Regions from separate parts of the Halpernia sp. GG3 genome, predicted to be linked through region 2. Evidence: riboswitches for the same ligand, from Rfam matches in the RefSeq annotation. Region 2 holds a riboswitch; each other region holds the start of a gene.
What was found. Region 2 has a riboswitch for S-adenosylmethionine ahead of ACVBED_RS01695 (ATP-grasp domain-containing protein). Riboswitches for the same ligand answer to the same signal wherever they lie in the genome.
Positions count from the first base shown of each region.

Region 1: linked by a shared signal. The riboswitch ahead of ACVBED_RS03235 (TonB-dependent receptor plug domain-containing protein) and the one ahead of ACVBED_RS01695 (ATP-grasp domain-containing protein) in region 2 are both predicted to bind S-adenosylmethionine.
Region 3: linked by a shared signal. The riboswitch ahead of ACVBED_RS07670 (O-acetylhomoserine aminocarboxypropyltransferase/cysteine synthase family protein) and the one ahead of ACVBED_RS01695 (ATP-grasp domain-containing protein) in region 2 are both predicted to bind S-adenosylmethionine.

Region 1 is NZ_JBRIIR020000006.1:462,568-471,082, reverse strand. It holds gene ACVBED_RS03245 (RsiV family protein) at 1-693, opposite strand, end outside; gene ACVBED_RS03240 (APC family permease) at 797-2,122, opposite strand; gene ACVBED_RS03235 (TonB-dependent receptor plug domain-containing protein) at 2,126-4,558, opposite strand; SAM riboswitch class I at 4,632-4,736, opposite strand; gene gyrB (DNA topoisomerase (ATP-hydrolyzing) subunit B) at 4,990-6,924, opposite strand; gene ACVBED_RS03225 (acyl-CoA dehydrogenase family protein) at 7,099-8,238, shown strand; gene ACVBED_RS03220 (adenylosuccinate synthase) at 8,306-8,515, opposite strand, start outside.
Region 2 is NZ_JBRIIR020000006.1:154,994-163,508, forward strand. It holds gene ACVBED_RS01685 (efflux RND transporter periplasmic adaptor subunit) at 1-977, shown strand, start outside; gene ACVBED_RS01690 (DUF305 domain-containing protein) at 1,013-1,495, shown strand; SAM riboswitch class I at 1,895-1,994, shown strand; gene ACVBED_RS01695 (ATP-grasp domain-containing protein) at 2,413-3,393, shown strand; gene ACVBED_RS01700 (LLM class flavin-dependent oxidoreductase) at 3,390-4,409, shown strand; gene ACVBED_RS01705 (hypothetical protein) at 4,487-4,723, shown strand; gene ACVBED_RS01710 (hypothetical protein) at 5,611-6,171, shown strand; gene ACVBED_RS01715 (hypothetical protein) at 6,298-6,846, opposite strand; RNA gene ssrA (transfer-messenger RNA) at 7,075-7,472, opposite strand; gene ACVBED_RS01725 (trigger factor) at 7,948-8,515, shown strand, end outside.
Region 3 is NZ_JBRIIR020000014.1:32,362-40,876, reverse strand. It holds gene ACVBED_RS07685 (copper homeostasis protein CutC) at 1-169, shown strand, start outside; gene ACVBED_RS07680 (homoserine dehydrogenase) at 298-1,491, opposite strand; gene ACVBED_RS07675 (homoserine O-acetyltransferase family protein) at 1,496-2,458, opposite strand; gene ACVBED_RS07670 (O-acetylhomoserine aminocarboxypropyltransferase/cysteine synthase family protein) at 2,476-3,771, opposite strand; SAM riboswitch class I at 3,903-4,008, opposite strand; gene ACVBED_RS07665 (S41 family peptidase) at 4,317-7,568, opposite strand; gene ACVBED_RS07660 (dimethylarginine dimethylaminohydrolase family protein) at 7,957-8,515, opposite strand, start outside.

The DNA.
Region 1 (8,515 bases), 310 kb from region 2:
ATATTGACCGTAAACAAAGTATAAAGTGTTTTTATCATAATAAAAATTATTATTCAGCGGAATTCTTTTATCAAAAAGTAAATCAATAGTATAATCTTTATTTTTTAAAAAATTCTTCATCATAATTGGATCCCAACTTTTAGCATCTGTGGTTTTTAAAATATCTTTTAACTGGATTGTTTTATTGTTTTTTAAATCAAAGTTTTTGTAAAATTCATAGTAATAACCGTGCGCACCGCCAGAAAAACCGTCGCCAGTATATTGTAAAGTCATGAAATTTCCATCTTTATTAAAAAGTTTCATACTGGAAGTTTGATTCCATGTTTGCTTAGAAACTTCAGGATAACCCTCCATATCTTTTCTATTTTCTGCAAAATATTTCTCTTTTTTATCTTTTAGTGCTTTCTGTAAATCTTCTTTGCTATAACTCGCTAATTTTAGATTAGCTTTAGAATAAATACTGTCTAATAAAGTTTTATTTTTCAAACTTGGGAATACTAAAACCGAAGTCTTAAAATTAGCCGTAAGACTTTTGCTAATTTTTACAGAATCACTCAATTTAACGGAATCTATACTAAATTTTACTTCTTCAACTTTCGCAGAGTCTTTGTTGGACGTAATTGTAGTTGTTTCCGTTTTTTTACAACTAAAAAGTGTTGCAATTAAAAAACCTGCAGCAATAATATTTTTCATGGATAGTTTTTAAAAAACATTAGATACAAAAAACAGTCCTAAAGTTTTAGCCAAAAAAAAGCCCGTTGAAAAAACAGGCTTTATATTTATTATGGAAATTTATTTAAACATCAATTTTTTGTTTTGATGACATGTCCTCAATTTTATTCCCAGTTTTACTATCAAACCTGTATATAATAAAGCCTAAAACGATGATTAAACATCCAACTAGACTTTCTTTAGGATTATTCTCGAAAGTAAAATATAAAATGTAGAAACTAAAAATTAAAAAAACAGTCGGGAAAACATAGAACAAATTATTTTTAAAAATTTTACGATTTTCTTTTTTAATGAAAAACGCAGTAGAAATAGCAACAGTCGCTAAAACTTGAAGCACAAATGAAGTATAGGTAAATATTTCCCTGAAACTTCCTGTTAAAATAATCAAAATTGCGATAGTAGCATGCGTAAAAATCGAACGAACTGGGACATGGTGTTTATTGGTTTTTGCAAGTGGACTCCACAATTTATTTTCTACTGCGGTGGCTTGTGTAATACGCGATCCTACCCAAAGATATCCGCTAATTGTAGCAACTAACTGTAATGCAATGAAGAAATTAATTATTTTCCCAGTCTTTCCGAGCATAAATTTTGCTGCAATTCCCATAACGTCTTCTTTACCTTGTAATAAAGAAATTGGAGCGTTTTTCAACATTATAAAGTTAATAAAAACGTAACAAATGGTGACGAAAAGTGTTCCGATAATTAATGCTTTTGGCAGATTTTTGTTGGGATTTTCAATTTCACCAGAAATATAAGATGCAGAATTCCAACCGGTATAAGAGTAACCTACAAAGATTAATGAACTGGCGAATGTCGGCAGTAAAATTTCAGTTTTCCAACTTAAATCAAAATTAAGACTACTAAATTTGGGATTTTCTGGAAGATAAATCCCCACTGCAATTAAAATAATAATGAATAAAATTTTAATTAAGGTGAAAAAATTATGAAATTTCCCAGATACTGAAACACTAAATGATAAGGCGAAAGCGACCGCTAAAATAACCGCAATCGAAAAATAATTACCAAAATTATAACCAAATGCCGCTAGATATTTGCTCATCGCTAAAGCCGCCAAAGCAACTGGGGCAGAAAAACCAATGACCAATGATACCCAACTACTTAAATACCCAAAAATAGGATGAAAAGTACGAGAAAGATAAATATAATCTCCGCCATTTCCTTTGAAAAAAGTGCCTAATTCAGCATAACAAAACGCACCAAAAAGTGCTAAAACGCCACCAATTATCCACAGTAACAATATAGTAAACGTGTTATGCAAATCGGCAACTTGAAATCCTAATGTTGTAAAAATACCCGTCCCTATCATGTTAGAAATCACAATCGCAGCAGCCGTTTTCCAACCAATTTTACTTGGGATCTTACTCATTTTCTAGAAATTATAATTTATCCTTCCGAAGAAATAGGCCCCTAAAGTTCCCATTTGTACCGGTGCATATTTAAACACACCAAAGTAAGAATTTTCATAGATCTGCTTATCCGGGAATACATCAAACACGTTATTAGCACCAATTGTAACATTAATTTTTTTAGTAAAATCATATCCTAAACTTACATCAGTAACTACTTTTGGACTGAATTCTTGTACTAAACCAAAAGGAAAGCCATCTCTGATCACTTTACCAAACATGGTGTTTCTTACCATCAAATTAATTTTGTTAATTTTATAATTCAAACCCAAAGTTGCTTTGGTTTTAGGTGAAAGCGATTCTATAATGTTGATTTGATCGGGTCCAAAATAATCGTTTTGAGAAAGTCCATTTGCTGTTAAACTTGTAGGAAAATGAAAATTGGTAATTTTGGTTTCGTTATAATTTCCTGCCAAATTAATATCTAAAATACCACCACCAATATTCCATTTATAGGTTGCAACTACATCTACACCTTTCGTTTTAGTATCAATCGCGTTGGCAAATAATCTTGCCGCTTCTGCACCATTTTGTGTAATCAAAGAACTACTAATTTGGCTAGTAAGTACAATTCTATCTTTTACCGTTATTAAATAACCATCCACTGTGATAAATAAATTATCCAAAGGTTTCAAAGTAAAACCAAGACTTGTATTAATAGATTTTTCTTGTTTTAATTTATCAAAACCCAATGCTTTTGCAACATCGCTATCATTATTAAAAATTCCTTTATTTACAATCCCTACACCTGTAGTGGAAATATCAGAATAAAAATTACTAAAATATTTCTGTTGTAAAGACGGAGCTCTAAAACCTGAACTTATGCCACCTCTAAGGGCAAAATTTTTCAAAATCTCATACCGCATTGCTAATTTACCATTGATGGAGTTTCCAAAATCTGAATAATGCTCAAATCTAGTAGCCACATCAATATAGAAATTTTTAATATCATAAGATACATCTGCATAGGCTGATAATGAATTTCTATTCTTGGTTAAAGCATTCGCCGGAGAAAAACCTGTGAAAGATTGGGACCCTCCAGTTCCTGAGATATCACTTGTGTTGGTAGAAGAATTGGCAATATTTCCATAGATGTCGTAAGTTGCATAAGATGCAACCTCGCCAGTTTTTATTTGATATTGCTCAAAACGATACTCACCACCAAAAGCAAGATTAATTTTTTCAAATTTTTTGCTGATGTCTAAATTGATCGTATTTTGTAGAAATCCATGAGAACCAGCGTAGAAACTTGTAGGAGATTTTGCACCTAATGACGCGTTGTTAGTATTACTTACGTTATACTCAAAAACGTTGCTCCCAAAAGTATTGCTAAAATCTGCACTCCAATTATTATCGTGGTAGCGTACACCTGCAGATTGAGAAATATCATAAATTTTTGAACCTAAAATTGGTTGAAAACCATTTGGATAAATGGATAAAACTACATTACTAGTTTCGCTTGGCAATCTTCTAAATCCATAACCTTGTCCCTCTTTTATGCTAAATCCGCCAAAAGTATAAACAATAAATTTATCATTTAATTGATATTCTGCATTTAGAAAAAGTTGACCTAATTTAATATGCGCATCTCCCACTTGAAAGTTGAAATAATCTCTTGTTAATCCTCTTTTAGCAATTTCGGCATCATCAGCTGACCTTGCCGCAGCAGGATTATCTGCAAAATCATATGCAAAATTATTCCCAAAAATATCAAGATTATTATTCTGAGTCCGGTTAGTTTTTTGCCTGTCACTCAGTTGCAAAGTAAGATTTATTATACCTTTATCTTTACTAATACTTGCACCATAATTGACACCGGCTTGTAAATTTCCACCATCACTTCTACTGGTTTTTCCGTAGGTAATAGAAGCTGAAGCGCCTTGATTTTTTTTAAGAATAATATTGATGACACCTGCAATGGCATCAGAACCATATTGTGCAGAAGCACCATCTCTTAATACCTCTATTCTATCAATAGCTAAAACAGGAATTGTGCTTAAATCTGTACCCACAGAACCATTCCCAACTGTATTTTGATAATTAACCAAAGAAGTTGTATGTCTTCTTTTTCCATTAATTAATACTAAAACTTGGTCTGGCCCCATACCTCGTAAAGTAACAGGATCAATATGTTCCGTACCATCAGAGGCAGATTGATGCACTGAATTAAACGAAGGAATAATATAATTTAATAAATCTTGCACGGTACTTTGAGGCGCAGATTTTTGAATTTTTGCAACCGAAATAACATCAACTGCGACTGGAGAATTAATTTTAGAACGAGGTAAACCACGATTTCCCACAATCACGACATCCTCAATATCCTTGGTTTTTTCTTGTGCATAAATACTATAGAAAGTTCCTAATAATAAAATAGAAAAAGTAATTTTCTTCATTCCTTAATTTTTAGATTTTTAACGCTAAGTAATAAAAACGAAATATCAAGAAATAATAAAAAAAGTAATTCATATATTATCTTCCCCATTAAAGGGTGGATTTAGCACCATTACACCATAGAAATGTCGGTTGCCAAGGTTTCAAAGGGCCAAATCCCTCCACCTTTCTTGATAAGTCTGCGCAAAAATAAATTATTTTGCAATATAATCCAAATAAGAGAAATATTAAAATTTAAATTTCATATTTGGTCATATAAAATTGAGTGAGAAAAAGGCGATTCATAGGTCATTTAACGTAAAATATTTTAAGAAATTTTTACGAAAAAGCAAATTGTCTTTATATTGAATTTATCAATTTTTAATTTACTCTTAGAACTAAAAAAATCCCAACCATTTTAAGGATTGGGATTAATTATTATCAACAAAAACGCTTAAACATCAATTTTTGCATATTTTGCATTTTTCTCTATAAATTCACGTCTCGGTGGAACTTCATCGCCCATCAACATTGAGAAAACATTATCTGCATCCACCGCATTTTCGATAGTTACCTGTTTTAAAGTTCTGTTTTCAGGATTTAAAGTGGTTTCCCATAACTGCTCTGGGTTCATTTCACCCAAACCTTTGTAACGCTGTACATCAACGCCTTTTCCATCTGGTGAAAGTTTGAAAGTTTCTTCTTCACGTTCCTTTTCATTCCAGGTGTACACTTTTTTATTTCCTTTTTTAAGTAAATAGAGTGGCGGCGATGCAATATAAACATAGCCGTTTTCAACTAATTCCTTCATATATCTAAAGAAAAATGTCAAAATTAAAGTCGAAATATGCGCGCCATCAATATCGGCATCACACATAATGACTATTTTGTGATAGCGTAATTTTTTTATATTTAAAGCCTTAGAATCTTCTTCTGTGCCGACACTTACACCAAGTGCAGTGTAAATATTTTTAATCTCTTCATTATCGTAAACCTTATGAAGCATTGCTTTTTCAACATTTAGAATTTTACCTCTTAAAGGTAAAATCGCTTGAAACAACCGGTCACGACCTTGTTTTGCAGTTCCACCTGCAGAATCTCCCTCGACAAGAAACAATTCACTTTCAGCAGGATCTTTTGAAGAACAGTCAGACAATTTTCCTGGCAAACCACTTCCGCCCATCGGCGATTTACGCTGCACCATTTCGCGGGCTTTTTTCGCTGCTTGCCTCGCTTTCGCCGCTAAAACTACTTTTTGAACGATAATTTTGGCTTCGTTCGGATTTTCTTCCAAGAAATTGGAAAGCATTTCACCTACGATCTTATCAACTGCACTCGCCACTTCAGAGTTTCCTAATTTTGTTTTGGTTTGCCCTTCAAACTGAGGCTCCATTACTTTAACGGAAATAATGGCGGTTAAGCCCTCTCTAAAATCATCGCCTGTCACTTCTACTTTTTCTTTGGCAGGAAGTCCTAGTTCGTCAGCAAATTTTTTCAAAGTTCTTGTTAATGCACGTCTAAAACCTGTCAGGTGAGTTCCACCTTCGTGGGTATTAATATTATTAACGTATGAGTGTAGATTTTCATTGTAAGATGTGTTGTAGCGCATTGCAACTTCCACAGGAATATCGTCTCTTTCACCTTCCATGAAAATTACTTTTTCCATGATAGACTCACGATTTCCATCAATATATTCTACAAATTCTTTTAAACCACCTACTGAGTGAAAAACTTCTGAAGGAAAACTGCCGTCATCTTCAGTCTCACGTTCATCGGTTAAAGTAATTGTAACACCTTTATTTAAATAAGAAAGTTCACGCATTCTTGAAGCCAAAGTGCTGTAATTAAATTCTAACTCATTAAAAATAGAACCATCAGGCTGAAAAAAAACTTCTGTTCCTCTAATATCTGTCGTTCCAATTTCTTTCACATCTGCTAAAGCAGCACCTTTTGAATATTCCTGTTGATGCACTTTTCCTTCTCTAAAAACAGTCGCAACCAATTTTGTAGAAAGTGCATTTACCACAGAGACTCCTACACCGTGCAAGCCACCGGAAACTTTATAAGAATCTTTATCAAATTTACCACCTGCGCCAATTTTAGTCATTACAACTTCCAGCGCAGATTTTTGTTCTTTTTCGTGTAAATCAACAGGGATTCCACGGCCATTATCTTTTACAGAAATACTGTTTCCTTCATGAATTATTACTGAAATAGTATCGCAATGTCCCGCTAAAGCTTCATCAATTGAATTATCTACTACTTCATAAACTAAGTGGTGAAGTCCTCTTAATCCTATATCCCCGATGTACATGGACGGTCTTAATCTCACATGTTCCATTCCCTCTAAAGACTGTATGCTACTCGCGGTATATTGTTTATTGCTCATTAATTTTGTTTTTAAAAATACCAACAAATATACAAAAAATAACACGAAATTTCTCACGAAAAAGGATTGTTCCCTGAATCCATTTTAAATATTTTATCGTATTTCAAATGACATGAAGTAACTTTTTTTAACAAAATTTATATCTAATTCCTTATCTTTACCCAAAAAAAATTTATGAATTCTGAAATGAGAGAAAATATTCAGATGATTGCCGAAACCGCAAAGGATTTCGCTGAAAAAAATATTAGACCGAATATTATGGATTGGGATGAAAGTCAAACTTTTCCTGTAGATCTTTTTCACCAACTTGGCGAAATGGGTTTTATGGGAATTGTAATTCCTGAAAAATATGGCGGTTCCGGTTTAGGTTACCACGAATATGTGACAATTTTGGATGAGATTTCCCAAGTTGATCCATCAATCGGCTTATCTGTTGCAGCGCACAATTCTTTATGTACAAATCATATTTATGAGTTTGGAAATGAGGAACAACGCAATAAATGGCTGCCGAGTTTAGCTTCCGGAAAAGTACTCGGTGCATGGGGATTAACTGAACATAATACAGGTTCAGATTCTGGCGGAATGAGTACAACTGCTGTAAAAGACGGTGATGACTGGATCATTAATGGTGCAAAAAACTTTATTACGCATGCAATATCTGGCGACATTGCGGTTGTAATGACCAGAACTGGGGAAATAGGCGCAAAAAATAATTCTACAGCGTTCGTTTTAGAAAAAGGAATGGCTGGATTTACTTCCGGTAAAAAAGAAAATAAACTGGGAATGCGAGCGTCTGAAACTGCCGAATTGATTTTTGACAGCGTCAGAGTTTCTGATGCAAATAGATTAGGCGAAGTTGGAAGCGGTTTTAAACAAGCCATGAAAATTTTAGATGGCGGTAGAATTTCTATCGCGGCTTTAAGTTTAGGAACTGCAAAAGGCGCTTACAAAGCAGCTTTAAAATATGCACAGGAAAGAAAACAATTTGGAAAAACGATTGCAAGTTTTCAGTCGATTAATTTTATGTTAGCCGATATGGCAACGGAAATTGACGCGTCAGAATTATTAATCAACAGAGCCTCAGATTTAAAAAATGCCAAGGCAAAAATGACCAAAGAAGGTGCAATGGCAAAACTTTATGCTTCTGAAGCTTGTGTAAGAATTGCGAATAATGCAGTTCAGATTTTTGGTGGTTACGGATATACCAAAGATTTCCCGGCAGAAAAGTATTACAGAGATTCTAAACTTTGTACGATTGGTGAAGGAACTTCTGAGATCCAGAGATTGGTGATTGGAAGAGAGATCACAAAATAGTATTTCTTTAAACAAATAAAAAAAGCATCTTGAGAAAGATGCTTTTTTGGTTGAATATTGTTTTAATCTAAAACAACTCCTTTCTTATAATATTCTGATTTCGTTCCGGTCCTACAGAAACCAAATAAACATTAATACCTAAGTGTTTTTCAATAAATTCAATGTATTTCTGAGCGTTTTTAGGAAGTTCGTCGTAAGAAGTAACTTTGGTTAAATCTTCTTCCCAACCGTCCAATTCTTCATAAATCGGTTCATAATTGTAGAGTTTTGTAGTAGA
Region 2 (8,515 bases):
CGGAGCAGATTAAATTAGGTAATATTCACACGGACAGTATTGGGCAAAATAATGTCAGTAATACAATGGTATTGACGGGCACTTTAAATTTTAACCAAGATAAACTTTATTCCTTAAGTGCCAGAGTTGACGGAAGAATTGACCGGCTTTATTTTAAAAATATTGGCGATTACGTAGCAAAGGGTGAGAAAATATACAGTATTTATAGTGAAAAACTTAATAATGCGAAACAGGAATATCTTAATGCAATCCAGCAAAAACAAACATTGGGTAATTCTTTGATTAATTATGATTCGGTAATTGAAAGCTCAAAAACCAAATTATTACTTTGGGGCATGTCCGAAGCACAAGTTAAAATTCTTGCAAACAGTAAGCAAACTTCTACTCAAACGATGTTTTACAGCACAGATGCCGGTTATATTACGACAATCAATGTGAATGAAGGCGGTTTTGTAATGGAAGGTCAGCCGGTATTGCAGTTAGCAAATCTTTCTACACTTTGGGCAGAAGCGCAGGTTTACACCACGCAAATGTCTTCAATAAGCCTGAACCAGAATGTGACGGTACAAATTCCTGATTTAAATGAAACCGTCAACGGAACAATTGATTTCATCAACCCAGAAATTGATCCAAATAGTAGAATAAATTTAGTGCGGGTTACCATTCCCAATATTAAAAATCAGTTGCATCCTGGGATGTCTGCTTATATTACTGTTAGCAACAAAGCACGGAAGGCTTTTATGCTTCCTCAAGAAGCGGTGCTGAGAGATAGCAAAGGCGCAACAGTTTGGGTTAAAATTAAAGATGGTGTTTATGAAATAAGAATGGTAAAAATTGGTGTTGCTCAAAATAATGTAATTGAAATAATTTCTGGATTGACCGCCGCAGATGTCGTAGTAACAAGTGGGGCATATTTATTGAATAGTGAGTATATATTTCAGCATGGCGCAGATCCAATGGCTGGCATGAAAATGTAAGATTAAATAAACTACAAACATAAAATTACTGTAACATGGAAAATTCTACCCAACACTCAAAAAGCAACAGTTACACAACGTTTATTTTGATGCTTTGTGCGTCTTTTTTGGCGATGTACGTTACAATGTATCTTAATATTTATGAACTGGATCACGTTTATTTCAGTCTGACGAGATTTTATATGAGTTGTCTTGGAATCTCAGCAATGGCTGTAATCATGTTTTTATTTATGCGCAAAATGTATCAAAATAAGCAGAAAAATATTGGAATAATCGTTGGAAGTATAGGTTTATTTTTTGCTGCATTAGGTTTGGTTCGTACGCAAAGTCCGATAATCGGCGATGTTTTATGGATGAAGGCCATGATTCCGCACCATTCAATTGCTATTTTAACAAGTGAAAGAGCAGACATTAAAGATCCGGAAGTAAAAAAGTTAGCAAACAGCATTATCACGGCTCAAAGAAAAGAAATTCTTGAAATGAAAGTAATGATAAAGCGATTAGAGAAAGAAAAATGAAAATAATTAATATTTTGTCTTTCTTCTCATCGCAATGTTCCTCAAAATAAAAAGTTATTGAACTTTCTTATTTTACACTGTATAAACTACTAATGAATTAAAATGAGGCTAAATATTTTTATAAAAGTGGAGGTGGAGGAACTACAAAATATATCTATAAATCAGATGGTTATAATGTAAATCTTCACTTTGTGTCAACCAATTGAAAATAAAGTAAAATTAACTTTATTTTGATAATGGTCAATTTACGTTCGTATAGATAATATTTAGAAGATAATGGTAAAAATATTATATCTGCAAATCCCCGTCTTTGTTCCATATAATCATAAAAAAAATTGCCAAAAGAATTGTTTTTTACAAAAAAATAATTAATTTTGTACCATCAAGTCAATTAAAATTGATTTATAAAGAAGCGTTGAGAGACAGGCTCTTTGATGCGCTAGCAACCAGACTGAAGTCAAGGTGCTAATTCCTGATCCGTTTTTGGAGAATATAAAAAACAATTGAAACAATGAAGAATTCTTTTCTTATTTTAAATACCATCTTTTTTGAGCTTCACGCTCTTTCTACTAATAACTCAACAACCAAGAATTGTTGCGGTTGTTGTAGATAAAACTTAATTGCCTCTTATTCGATAATCAGGCTATCAATAGGAATTTACAAGCTGTATTTCCAACCCTATTCTTTTCACAATAAATATAAGTACTCTATTAGAGCTACTAATTAAATAACACGATTGTTTTTGTAACAATTCATCACCCTTTAATAATTTGTTTTTACTAAACATTGGGGATTGGAGAGTCAAAAGTAAAATAGTTATAGAATTGTAAAGGTTTATTGTTGATTAAGTAAGGTTCTATAAAAATTATCAACTAAATAAATATTTTAATTACTAAGTAAAAATTAACATCGTGAATATGAATAACAAAGAACAGGCAATCGCCGTTTACTACGAACATCCAGACTGGTTTCGTCCATTATTTAAAGAACTTGAAAATAGGGAGCTTCCGGTAATAGAATATGGCGCGGCAGAACACCATTTCAATATATCAGAAAAAGAATTCCCTTTCAGCGTTTTCTTTAATCGCATGAGTCCATCTGCATATCTAAGAAACAATACGCAGGCAATTTTCTATACAACAGGACTATTAGCGTCTTTGGAAAGCAAAGGAGTAAGAGTTATTAACGGATCAAAAGCCTGGAGATATGAAATTTCTAAAGCTTTACAACTTAGCCTCTTAGAGTCTTTAGGCCTGCCTTTTCCTAAATCTGTGGTAATTAACAATGCTTCACAAGCCTTGGCTGCATCAAAGGACTTACGCTTTCCAATTGTCGTAAAAGCGAATATAGGTGGAAGTGGTGCAGGAATAACTCGTTATAACACCGAGGAAGAACTCAAAAAGGCTGTTGCTGATGAATCTATTGAACTGGGATTGGATTTCACTGCGCTTGTACAAGAGTTTATTCCGGCAAGGAATGGAAATATTCACCGGGTGGAAACGCTTGATGGAAAATATTTATATGGTATAAAAGTATACACCTCAGGTGATACTTTTAATCTTTGTCCTGCAGATATTTGCCAGACAACAACGGGACAGGAATTGTCAAGAAATGCTTGTGCGCTTGACGCTCCAAAGAACGGACTTAAAGTAGAGGCATATACACCTTCAAACGAAATTATTAACGCTATTGAAAAAATTATTCAAGCCGCAGGAATTGACGTTGGTGGAATAGAATACATCATAGATGACAGGGATGGACAACTATATTACTATGACATTAATGCACTTTCAAATTTTGTTGCAGATGCAATAAATGTTATAGGTTTTGACCCACATAAAAAATTAGTGGATTTTATAGAAAAAACAGCAAATTTAAAATTAAAACAAGCATTATGAAATTTGGATACTGGTTACCCGTTTTTGGAGGATGGTTAAGAAATGTAGAAGATGAGAATATGACCATTTCCTGGGATTACATTAAGGAACTGGCTCAAAAGAGTGAAGACTGGGGTTACAGCATTTCCCTTATCGCAGAATTATATTTAAATGATATAAAAGGAGAAGAAGCTCCTTCTCTTGATGCTTGGTCTACTGCAGCGGCATTGGCAGCGGTTACCAAGGAACTAGAGATTATGGTGGCAGTAAGGCCTACGTACCACAATCCTGCTTTGTTGGCTAAGGCGGTAGCAAATCTGGAACACATCAGCAATGACAGAATTTCTCTTAACGTGGTTGCTTCTTGGTGGAAAGCCGAAGCAGATAAGTACGGAATTGAATTTGATGAACATGACAATCGTTATGCGCGCACCAGCGAATGGATAGAAGTGATCAGCCGCCTTTGGAAAGAAGATCATGTTTCTTTTCAGGGGGATTATTACCAAGTGCAGGATAATATTTTGCAGCCAAAACCTTCTAAAAAACCTTTTTTATATGCGGGTGGAGAGTCTGAAGCAGCTAAAACTATGATCAGTACTCAATGCGATGGTTATGTAATGCATGGCGATTCTCCCGAAGGAATTAAAAAACGTATAGATGACATGAAGCAACGTCGGGAAAAATTAGGCCTAGAACCCATGAAATTTGGAGTAGCTGCTTATTCCATTGTACGAAACAATGAGCAGGAAGCCAAGCGGGAAATTGAAAGGATTTCGAATGTGAAAGCTTCTTCCGCCGGTTACAAAAATTATCAGCAATGGGTTGAAAATACGCAACTAGAAAGCAAGCTTTCTTTGCAGGATTATTCGGTTTCAAATAGAGGACTTCGCGCCGGCCTTACGGGATCTGTTTCCCAAGTTCAGGACAGAATTCATGAATTTGAAAAGGCAGGAGTAGATTTTTTCTTGTTACAGGCTAGTCCACAACTGGAGGAGATGCAACGTTTTTCAGAAGCAATAATCTCAGAAATGGCTTAAAAACCATTTTTTAATAACATCCTATAAGGCTGCTTTTCATTAAAGGCAGCCTTTTTCGTTCTATAAAATGTGGTTTTATGAGCTGTTTTATTTTTTCCGCTCTTTATGATAAAGACATTTTGCCAGTACTTCAAGAGGACTTTATACTTGTATCACTTTACGTCGAGGATAAAGAAGCGATGCCAGAAGATCAGCAAATATTAATCGAGATGGGAAATGACCAAATAAAAAAAGTGAAAACTTTTGGCGACAGATGGAGTCTTTTTCAGTGGACAATTGAGTACAAAAAAAGGCACTTAATTAAAAGTGCCTGATTGCATACTTTGTGGAGTTGGAGGGAAATGAACCTATTGTATTTCGATATAGACAATTTTACATAAACTTACTATGTATCAATATTTTACATATATTTGCATAAGTAGATATATGTTTTTTTTATGTCTAAATATAGAATAAGTAGCACCTAAATTAGCACCTATGAATTTTACCTACAAATTAAAGGAACCAAAATCAGACAAGGAAACTTTGATTTATTTTCGGTCTTACTTCCTAAATGAAAATAAAAATTCCCGATGACGCGGATATCGATCTCGCGGATTTGCAATCCGTGAGCAGTAAATAAGCAAACCAACTTTCAGGAGTTGGTTTTCTGTGTTTATAATGCCGCTACATTTTTATTAAAGAAATCTTTAGATTTTATTTTTCAATTGAAAAAATTTTTATCTTTGACAAGCGGGCAAGCGCAGAAGTTCACAGTGAAAAGCCTCGCACGAGAAAAACCTTGAGTAGGCAGATCTGAAAAAGTTGAGCGGGGATATTACAACGGCAAGGAATTACAGGAAACAGGAATGTACGACTACGGCGCAAGAATGTATATGCCCGACATCGGGAGGTGGGGAGTCGTTGAACCGAGCCGGAAAATTACTATTTTAGTAGCGCAAGAAATTATGCAGATTTAGAAAGCGCGCTCAATGTGGAAGTTGTTTTTATGGGATGGGAAAACTAATATATTTAATGGAATAATGTTGGTCACGGATTGCAAATCCGCGCCATCGGGTTATTCTTGACTCACCGGGTGATCAAGCAGCGATAACAGCGGGTTATTATTATCCAAATGGACCCCCTTCTGTAAATGAACAAAAACAATTAAATGATATGATGGACAATGGTCATAAGGAGTAATTCCGATAATTATAGTAATATGAAAAAAGGTTTAAATATTTTACCATTGTTGTTTTTATTTCATTTTTCTTGTACAAATAATAAAAACTTATATAAAAAGCAAGTTGATTTGATTAGAAATAATCATTTTGAAGTATTTTGGGGTGTAAAAATTGATGCCAGATTGAGAAATGGCAATGAATACATCTATCCCGATTATGTAATGGAGAAAGAAAATAAGTTTTTTTTACTACCTAATTTTATCTATTTTAAATGTAGCCCTGATCTAAAATGCATAGAAAAGGTTACAAATAAAAAATTCGATGTTTACGAATACGCTAAAAAAAATAATATAGACAATGAATATGCCGTGAAATTTGCCTATAATAAATCAATTGAATTAAATAAAATATTTAAAAAGTTAAAAGTTAAAACTATTGTAAGCGATTTTAACATTGGTAAATGCATAATATTTTTCCCCAATGCAAAAGAATTTGTTGCATATGTTCCCAATGTTGATAATATTAAAAATACTTTTTGGACCGAAAAATTTACGATCAAAAATAAAATTTACAAGGATTGGTATGCTGGAGATTATTAATAAACCCGATGTCGCGGATATCGATCCCCCTTGCTGGCGCGAGCGTCTCGCGACCCCTGCTGGCGCTAGCGTCCCGCTCGTGCCACAGTAAAATAAAAAAGCCAACTTTCAGGAGTTGGTTTTTTATTAATTTTCAAACTGCTTATCCACGATGTCAAGGAAACCCTGCGCCAGTTCATCGAGGACGACAAGAAGTTCTTCGTCAAGGTAGAATGCATTTTTAAAAAGATTTTTGGAGGGATTAAGGAACTCGAAGAAATCGAACGGCAGTTTTTGGATAAGGTAGTCAAGGTTCTTTACGTTGGGGTCAGCGTGCTGGCAAAGTTTCCAGAGGATGCGGATGTTGATCTGGTTTGGACGGTATCGGAGGGCGGCATAGAGGAATATCACGCAGGCCCTGTAGAAGAATCCGCTCAACATTAATCCCATTCCCTCATTGGAAATCGGTTCTTCCCGTGATCGCAATGTTTTATAATTTTCGAGCAACTCAGTGCAAAGCCTGTAGTGTATGCCCTCGTCAGTATCATAGTTAGATGGTTCTTTATGCCAATGGATTATCGAGGGAACATCGAAGATAAAAATAGATTTTTCCGGAACCATCACTTTTTGGAAAAACTCCTGGTACTCCCAGAGATACTCCTGTATCCATGCCTTTGAGTGTGTGGATATTATCATTTGATGTATGGTGATTTTCAGCAACCATTCATTAATCTTTTTTCGATCAAAAAAAAATGAACTTTAATAATTATATTTTAGACTTATTTTCCGATTTTTAATTTTATAAAAGGAAAATATTTCATAAAAAAGTTTTTAAATAAAGCAAAATTAAAAACCTTGATAATTAGCACCTAACTTAGCACCCAAAAATAAAAACCCCTGTAAATCAATTGATTACAGGGATTTCTGTGGAGTTGGAGGGATTCGAACCCTCGTCCAAACAGGCAATACATAAGACTTCTACATGCTTATTCTGCAATTAATTTTCGATTAAAATCAGAGCACAGACACCCAAATCCTAACTTATCTTCTGAAGTTTTCATTCTTGAACCAAAGATTCTCAAGACCTATTTCTGCATTGCTATGCCTCAAAATCAAACGCCGCAGAACGGAGCATTTGCGAGACATCTTGCTTCCGTACTATCTTCGGGAAAGCGCAAAATCCTACTTTATTCAGATTATGCTGCAAGAGCGAACTCTTGGTTGCCAGTTAAAGTTTTGTAGCAAGGGATTAAAGAGATCGCGCTACGGTTCTCTGCATGCTTACTTACCCATCGATCCTGCTGTCGAAACCAGTCAACCCCAATTTGTAAGAACGGCAAAGTTACACTTTTTTGTCATTGCGAGCAAAGTGAAGCAATCTGTTGAAATTTATTTTATTTTTTTTGGGCAGACATTTCCGCCTTCCGTTCCCAATCTTTTTTGCGTCGCTTTGCGCCACAAAAAAGGATTTCCACTCAAGTCGGGCTGCAGATTTATTTTTAATTAGAAAAGTATCGCAGATAATTTTTGGAAGTTCATATTCCTTTCTTAATGATAGTTTCTTATTAAAACTAAATGAAAATTTCACGCAAACTTTGCAGCCCGTCTTCCGCTCTCAATCCTTTACAGTTTTGCGCGCGCCGCAGGCGCGCGCAAAACTGTAAAGGATTGAGAGCGGAAGACGGAAATGTCTGCCCAAATAATTATAAAAATGTAATAAAAATTAACTTCAATTGCTTGTAAATGCGAAAATTAAATTAAAATTTCTTACTTTTGCAACCTAAAAATTTGAATTAAATGAACGTTACAGCAACCAATCATGATGATGTAAGTGCTTTACTTACAGTGACTTTAGATAAATCTGACTATAAAGAAAAAGTAGATAAACAACTGATGAATTACGCGAAAACGGCGCAAGTTCCAGGTTTTAGAAAAGGAAAAGTGCCATTGAGCATGGTTAGAAAGCAATATGAAGCGGGAATTGCGTTTGAAGAAATCAACAAACAAGTTTCTGAAGGTTTGAACAATTATGTGAGTGAGAATAATTTGAAGTTAATTGGCCAGCCAATTCCTCAGCCAGTGGATGAATTAGATCCAAACGCGGAGCAATTAACTGTTACTTTTGAAGTTGGTTACGAGCCAAATTTCAAAATTGATTTAGCGAAATATGAAGCGCCTTATTACAAAGTAGAAGCGGGCGAAAAGGAAATCGGACAAAGCATAGAAAATATGCAGAAGCGTTTTGCTGAAAAAGAAGATCAGGAAAAATTAGGTGCAGATACTTACGCTGCACTTGAAATAAAACAAGTCATAGAAGGTGAGGCGGAAGGCGAGCATAACCACGCACCGAAAAATATCAATATCA
Region 3 (8,515 bases), on a different contig from region 2:
ATATTCTGACAAAATAAATATTTTAATTGGCGGAAATGTGCGTTCTGAAAACATCGAAGAATTAAAAAATTTCACAAACGGAAAATTCTTTCATTCTTCTGCAATTCCCAGTTATGAGCAATTCGCGAGTGATGAAGAAATCCGGAAACTCAAACAGTTTTCTGTTTAGTTTTAACCACAAAGTCACAAAGATTTAAATTAATTTTTAATCAAAGGGACACAAAGTATTATGTTTTTTAGATTTATTATTTCAGTAATTACTTGGTGAAATGCTTTGTGACTTTGTGGTTTATCCTTTTAGCACAAATCAATCAAAACAAAGGAAACATCATCCGGATTTTCAGTTGAAATTTGCTTTAAATTTTTAAAACTGATATTTCCCACAAAATAGGCTTCCTCTTTATTGCCATAAAATTCTTCAATTTCATCAAAATATGGTTTAAAAAAATCACTTTTGTTAACAGAATGTCTGAATAAAACTTTCAGATTAAAATCTTCCGTTAAACGGAAACCTTCATTTCTTTCTATCTTTTTATATTCATATTTATAATCATAACCCAAGGCGGAAATATCGGATAAAACCGCACTTGCGGTCGGAAAAGAACCCGCACCACGACCGGAAAAAAATTGTTTATCCGCAAACGCAGTTTGAACTTTTACACCATTAAAAACGTCATTTACATTGGAAAAAGAACTATTAGAAGCAATAAATTTCGGAATTACCAAAGCTATAATTTCCTTGTTGTTTTTCTTATGGGCATAAACTAATAATTTTATTTGAAGATTTTTTTCTTTTGCATAAGCTAATTCTAACGCTGATAAATTCTGAATTCCTATATTAAAAACGTCTTCCGGTTTGGTAATAATTCCAAAAGAATGCGCCAATAATATCTGAAGTTTTGAGCGCGCGTCAAATCCTCCAATATCTAAAATCGGATTACTTTCTGCGTAACCTTTTTCCTGTGCTTCTTTTAAAGCTAGTGGAAAACTTAAATCTTCATAAAATATTTTACTCAAAATATAGTTGGTAGAACCATTCACAATTCCTTCCAAAGATTGCAGAAAATCATTATTATAATATTCTTCTAAATTCCTGATAATAGGAATACTGCCACAAACTGCCGCTTCATAAAGAAAAGAAACTTCATACTTTTTCTGTAAATCATATATTTCCTGCAAATGCTCTGCAATCATTTTTTTATTGGCAGAAACAACCGACTTTCCTTTTTCCATCGCTAGTTTTACGATTTCAAAAGCGGCTTCAGAATCATCTATTAATTCTACAACGGTATTGATTTCGTCATCATTTAGAATATCATATTTATCGTAATAAAAGTTATCCGCTGAAATGTTTCGTTGCTTTTCCGGATGTTTGACCACAATTTTTTTAATTTTTGCTTTTAGATTTTTTGCCTGTTGCAAAACCTCATATAAACCGCTTCCAACAACGCCATAGCCAAATAATCCTATTTTTAATTTCTTCTTTTTCATTTTTTTAATTATTCTTATTGTCAACGTTTAATTCTGAAAAAAAATTTAGTAGAACCGTTGCAATTTGTTTTGTTTCTAACAAAAACCCATCATGTCCGTACAATGATTTTATGATTTCTAACTTGGCATTTTTTATGTTTTTTGCTAAATAGCCTTGCTCTGAAATCGGAAAAAGCAGATCACTTTCAACGCCAATAACTAAAGTTTTGGCCGTAATTTTAGACAACGCATTCTCCAGCGAATTTCGCTTTCGACCCAGATTATGACTGTCCATACTTTTAGATAATATCCAGTAACTTTCCTTTGTAAATCTTTTCTTTAATTTTGCACCTTGGTAATTTTGGTAAGTCGCCGCCCGAAAATTTTCTAATTTTTCTTCACTATCCTCTTGGGTTTTTTGAAAGGTTTCATAATTACGGTAAGAAAGCAGCGCAATGGCTCGCGCTGCTTCAATTCCATTTTCACCAGAATTTAATGCCATTCTTTGGGCTTCATTAAACGCAATTCCCCATGCCGAATGCTTTGCATTAGTAGCAATTAGGCACAAATTCTCAATGAAATTTGGATTTATAACCGACCATTCTAAAGCTTGCATTCCACCGAGAGAACCACCAATTAACATATCAATTTTAAAAATTTGAAGAAAATTCGCTAATCTTTGGTGCATTTCTACCATATCTCGAATAGAAATTAGTGGTAATCTTTCTTCAGATTTAAATGAAGTTCCATAACAAGAGCCTAAAATATTTGCACAAATCAGGGTATAATTTTCAGAATTAAATACCTCACTTTTTCCAAATAAACCTTCCCACCAGTCTTCAACATCTGAGTTTCCGGTCAAGGCATGACAAACCCAGATTATTTTTTTCGATGAAGAAAATTCACCAAAAATCTGATAAGCAATGTTAATTTCGGAAATTTTAATACCAGATTCAAGAACAAAATCTTCTGTTTTAAAATGTTTCAATATCTAAATTTTAAAAATTAAATCCCGGCAAATCCGCGGTTGATATCATCTAAAATATCATCTATATGCTCAATTCCTACACTGATGCGAACTTGTCCAGGTTTGATTCCCGCGTGCAATTGTTCTTCTTCAGAAAGCTGCTCGTGAGTAGTAGAAGCAGGATTAATAATTAAAGTTTTAGAATCACCCACATTGGCAACGTGGCTGATTAGTTCTAAACTATTGATGAATTTTATCGCAGATTCTTTTCCACCTTTTATTTCAAAACTTAGTACGCCACCAAAACCATTTTTAAAATATTTTTTTGCATTTTCATGATCGGGGAAACTTGGCAAACCTGGATATAATACTTTTTCAACTTGTGGATGATCTTCCAAAAATTCTGCGACTTTCTGCGCATTTTGAACGGTTCTTTCTAAACGAAGCGATAAAGTTTCAAGACCATGAATTAAAAGAAAAGAATTAAATGGCGAAATAGTTGGACCAAAATCTCGAAGACCTTCTACTCTCGCTTTTATGATGAAAGCAATATTTCCAAAAGAGCCGTTAACACCAAAAACATCAGAAAAAATCAAACCGTGGTAACTTTCTGAAGGCTCAGAAAATTGTGGAAATTTCCCACTTCCCCAATCAAAATTTCCGCCATCTACGATAATTCCACCGATGGAAGTGCCGTGACCGCCGATCCATTTTGTAGCAGATTCTACCACGATATTTGCACCATGTTTTAAAGGTTGAAAAATAAATCCACCCGCACCAAAAGTATTATCAACGATTAAAGGAAGATTATGTTTTTTTGCAACTGCTGCAATTGCTTCAAAATCTGCTACATTTAAACTTGGATTACCGATGGTTTCAACATAGATGGCTTTTGTATTTTCATTGATTTGTTCCTCAAAATCTTGCGGTTCGTCATCTTTTGCAAAGCGGCATTCGATCCCTAATTTTTTAAAAGTTACTTTAAACTGATTAAAACTTCCACCGTACAAATACGGCGAACTCACGAAATTATCTCCAGCCTGAAGAATATTTGTAATTGCTAAAAACTGTGCGGCATGACCAGAACTTGTTGCTAAAGCAGCAACTCCGCCGTGTAGCGCAGCAACTCTTTTTTCAAAAACATCCGTTGTCGGATTCATTAAACGGGTATAAATATTTCCGAATTCTTTTAAACCAAAAAGATTAGCAGCGTGCTGTGCATCGTTGAAAGTATAACAAGCGGTTTGATAGAGCGGAACCGCCCTGGAATTTGTGGTTGAATCTATGGTTTGTCCCGCATGAAGTTGCAATGTTTCAAATTTTAAATTGCTCATATTTTAAATAATTTTATTTTAAATGTTGTGCAACTTATCTTCTGAAAAGCTTACCGAAAGAGCATAAAAAAACTCTTTCGATAAGACGAAAGAGTTTGATATAAATGTATAATTTTTATATTTCTGTTTCTGACTTATCTTTCCCGCCATTGCGAGTTGAATTTTGCACCTTATTTATTTCTAAACAGGTTGCCAAAGTTTCACCGGGTCAATTCCCTCCACTTTTCTAAATAAGTTGCGATGTTTTAAAGAACGTAATTTCTGGTGCAAAGATAGAAAGGTTTTTTAAATCTCCAAATTTTTAATTAAAAAAATTGATAATAATTTAATTTGTTCCCTAACCAATCTCAATGTTGAACATTTGAATAATTCATCCATCTTCATTTTCAAAACTCGGTACCACAAAAATTAGTTTATAATCCGAAATTGATACCGTCTTCATCGTCTTCAAGCTTCAGTTTTTTTAAAGACGCCTTGGCAATATTTCCGCCTACCTACCATCGGCAGGCGGAATTTACTTCTTGGAATATTGTTTTTAGCCGGATTTATTTTTTTACTTCTTTCAACATTTCTTTCACGGCAGCTTCCAATTGTTGGTCTTCGCCGTTCAAAAATTTATTATAATCGTTATTTACCTTAATATCAGGTTCTAGTTGATGATTTTCTGTAGCCTGGGTTTCGCCAGCACCGTAAGTAGCAATCATTGGTATACCGAAATAAATGGTTGGATCTATTTGTGTTTCCCACCAAACTGCGGTTCCGGTTCCTGCAACAGGCATTCCAATTAATTTACCCAATCCTAATTCTTTATATGCATAAGGAAACATAAAAGCATCAGAATAATTGCCTTCACTCATTACTACGCAACTTGGTTTAGTCCATTTATTCATCGGCTCGCCACCTGTAGTGATATTCCCTTGTGGGCGTAAAGTAAAATATTCTTTTCCTCCTAAGAAAGTAACCAAATCATCATGCAACCAACCGCCACCGTTAAAACGAGTATCTACAATTAGCGCTTCCTTCTTCACGTTTTTACCTAAAACTTTATCAAAAGTCACCCTAAAACTTGGGTCGTCCATACTTCTTATATGCACATAACCAACTCTACCACCAGAAAGACTATCCGTTAGTTGGGCCATCTTATCTGTCCAACGTTTGTAAAGTAAAACACCGCTTTCCACACCAACTGATATAGGTTTTACAACTTCGCTAATGGTTTTATTTGTTTTTGGATCGTGGAAATCTATTCTCGTAAAATTACCTTCTTTATGGTTTAGAAAAATTGCCCAATCAACATCAGCTGTTATCTCGTTACCATTTATTTTATCGATGATCATTCCTGCTTTCATCTCGGTTTTCGCTTTATCAAAAGGTCCGGCAGCTATTATATCTTTTACCACCAAGCCGTCACCGCCTTTGGTAACATCATATAATAAACCTAACGCAGCTGTTGCATCAGCATTCATTTTTTTAACTCTGTACCCACCACCTGTATGTGAAGCATTTAATTCTCCCAAAAACTCGCTCAATAAAACTTCAAAATCATAATTGTTATTAATATAGGGAAGAAATTTGCTGTAAGTAGTATGATAACCATCCCAATCTACCCCTTGCAGTTTTGGGTCGAACAGTTTTTTCTTCACCTGTTTCCAGGCATGATCAAACATATATTTCCGCTCTTCAGATGCATTCAATTCCATAGAAGCATCAATTTTCATTGGAGAAACTTTACCGTCATCAACACCTACTTTCATGATGTTGCCACCAGCCAAAACAAACAGATCTTTGCCGTCATTGCTTAATTCCAAACTGCCATCAGTTACGCCCAATTTCGCCAAAACTTTGGTTTCATGGGTACGAGGCATCGTCATCCATAAATCATAACCTTTTTCATACTTTGCTAAATAATATAATTTTTCACCATCTTTTGATAAAGCTACACCACCGATATCAGTAGAGCTGATGGTCAATCTTTTGGTTCTGTTTTCTAAATTTTTAAGATTAGGTTCAAATATAGGTTTTTCTTCTTTTTTTACTAACTTGATCTTTTTAGATTTAACGTCATTTTTATCACCGATTTTAGTACTATCTTTCTTTTCTATTTCTTTTTGTAAATCGAAATCTTCTTTGCTTAGTTGGTATTTATCCCGAATATCTTGATCAAAAAACATGGCGTAAACGTCACTTTGGCTGCCTCTACTCAAGTTTTTCATCCCATCTTTATCGGTAATCCAATACATCATTTTGCCATCCATCCCAAACTGAGGATGATAGTCGTTAAAGCCACTTTCTGTCAAATTTACTCGTTTGCCTGTTCCGTCTGCTTTTAGTAAAACTACTTCTGGCGAAAACCAACCGCCGCCTTCGCTAGATTGTGCTAACAAGTATTTGCTATCTGGCGACCATGTAAAATATTGATCACCATCAGAATAAGAATAATTTAATTTCTCTGGTAATACTGTTACCGTTTTTTTGGTGGCGATGTCCAATACTTTTAAAATATTTCTCTCTTCTAAGTAAGCTATTTTCTTTCCATCGGGAGAATAATTTGCTTGAAATTCATCCTTATCCGTATTAACAATAGGTTTGGTATTGATTACTGTAGAAGCATAGAAAAATTTTTCTAATGGATTGGCTAAACTTGCTTCATAAATATCCCAGGAATTATCATTTTCTACTGAATAAAGCAGCTTTTTTCCATCCGGACTAAAGCTTACCATTCTTTCTTGATAAGGAGTGTTAGTAATTCTTTTTGTAGTAGAACCATCAACGGCTGTTACAAAAATTTCACCTCTATAAACAAAAGCAATTTCCTTTCCGCTTGGTGAAACCGCTATCTCTGTTGCGTTTTCTTTAACAGGAACGGTTTCAGTTTGGTCCGTAGCAAAATCAGCACCGATTGTAAAGTTTAAGATTTTAGGTTGCCCACCTTCTTTTAATAAATAGATATTTCCATCTTGTGTAAAAGCAAAAGTACCATCATTAGCTCTAGATAGATTTCTTACCGGATTTTTATCGAATGTAGTAAGTTGAGTAACATTATCTGAAGCAGTAACAGACGATTTAAACAAATTTTGATTTCCTTTTTGTTCACTCAAATAATAAAATGTATTACCATCACCCCAAACAGGTTCGCGGTCTTCGCCGATGAAATTTGAAACTTTTTTATATTGGTTAGTTTTTAAATCTAATACCCAAATATCTCTGGTAATGGCAGAAGTATGGTGTTTACGATAAGCATTTTCATATCCTTTTCTGTCTTGATAAATAATTTTATCACCCGTCGAATTCAAATGAACATATTCTGTTCCTGCCGAATTTATCATTACGCTTCTTCCTCCTTTTACGGGAACTTCATATAATTTATTCCAATAAGCATCCCCTGGGAAACGAACAGAAGTATAAACATCATGACGATTAGAACCAAAAAGTACTTTTTTATCATCAATACTGAAATCATAAGGAATATCTTTATCGGAATTATAAGTTAATCGGATTGCAGAACCACCATTTGCCGACATGCTGAAAACGTCAAAATCACCATTACGGTCAGATGCAAAAGCGATTGTTTTACTGTCATGGCTCCAAATTGGATAACCGTTATAATCTGATGTAATTGTCAATGGCAAAGCTTGCCCACCGTTTGTTGAAACCTTAAAAATATTTCCTTTATACTCAAAAGCAACCCATTGTCCATTAGGCGAAATAGCAGGTTGCTGCATCCATAAAGGTTGTTGTGCTTTTGCCGCGATAAAAAATAAAGTTAAGAAAATGAAGGAGAGTAAAAATTTTTTCATGTTTTCTGTTTTTGATTTAGATTCTAAAAATAATGATATACAATGGTTATTTAAAATGTGTAATATACAAAACCTCTTTTGAAACAAATAACCTACAGAGAAGATAGTCCAATGCTTTTTCCTTAGTTATTCCCAACTTTATTCTCAGATATTTTTAAATCCTTTGATAAGTTTTGTTCTGGTAAATCCTGATCGATCACTTCAACAATAAAGTCAAGTTTGGCAACCCGATAAAAATTAGCAAAAATGTCGGAATATTTATTTAATTTATCCAGCTATTTTGTGGATCTTCTAAGCTGAGCTCGTTTCTAAAGATAATTTCTACTGCAAAGCCTGAAAGGTTTTTAAATCTCTAAATTTTTAATAAAAAATTTGATAATTATTTATTTCACTCCCTAACCAAAGGCATTGTAGAGCATCTGAAAAGTCCACCCATTTTAGAAATTTCCCGGTATGGTATTTCTTCTACGGTTATTCCCCATTCATTTCTGAGGTGATTATTAAGTCTTGTAAATGCTTTATCTGACACGACTACTTCAGGTGAAATTGAAAAGACATTTGGAAACATGTCAAACATTTCTGCGTCGGTCACATGAAAACAGTTTTCTTCCCCGAAAATATCGATGATTAATTGATAGTCACTTTCATCTACAAATCCATTTTTATAAATGATGCATTTATCCTTACCAATTGGATTAAAAGTACAGTCTAAATGTAAAATTCCCTCATAAGGCAATTGATCATTCTTCTTGAGTTCAAAATCTAAGATCCTCTTTTTAGGAAAATATTCTTTTAGAATTTCTATTGCATACTGATTAGTTCGGGCAGTTTTAAAATTGCGGTAATCTTCACTGTAACAAGTGCCAATGAAAATAAAATCATTCCACACAATTACGTCGCCACCTTCAATATGAGCAGTTTCAGGAAGATTTATAATATCCCGCCAT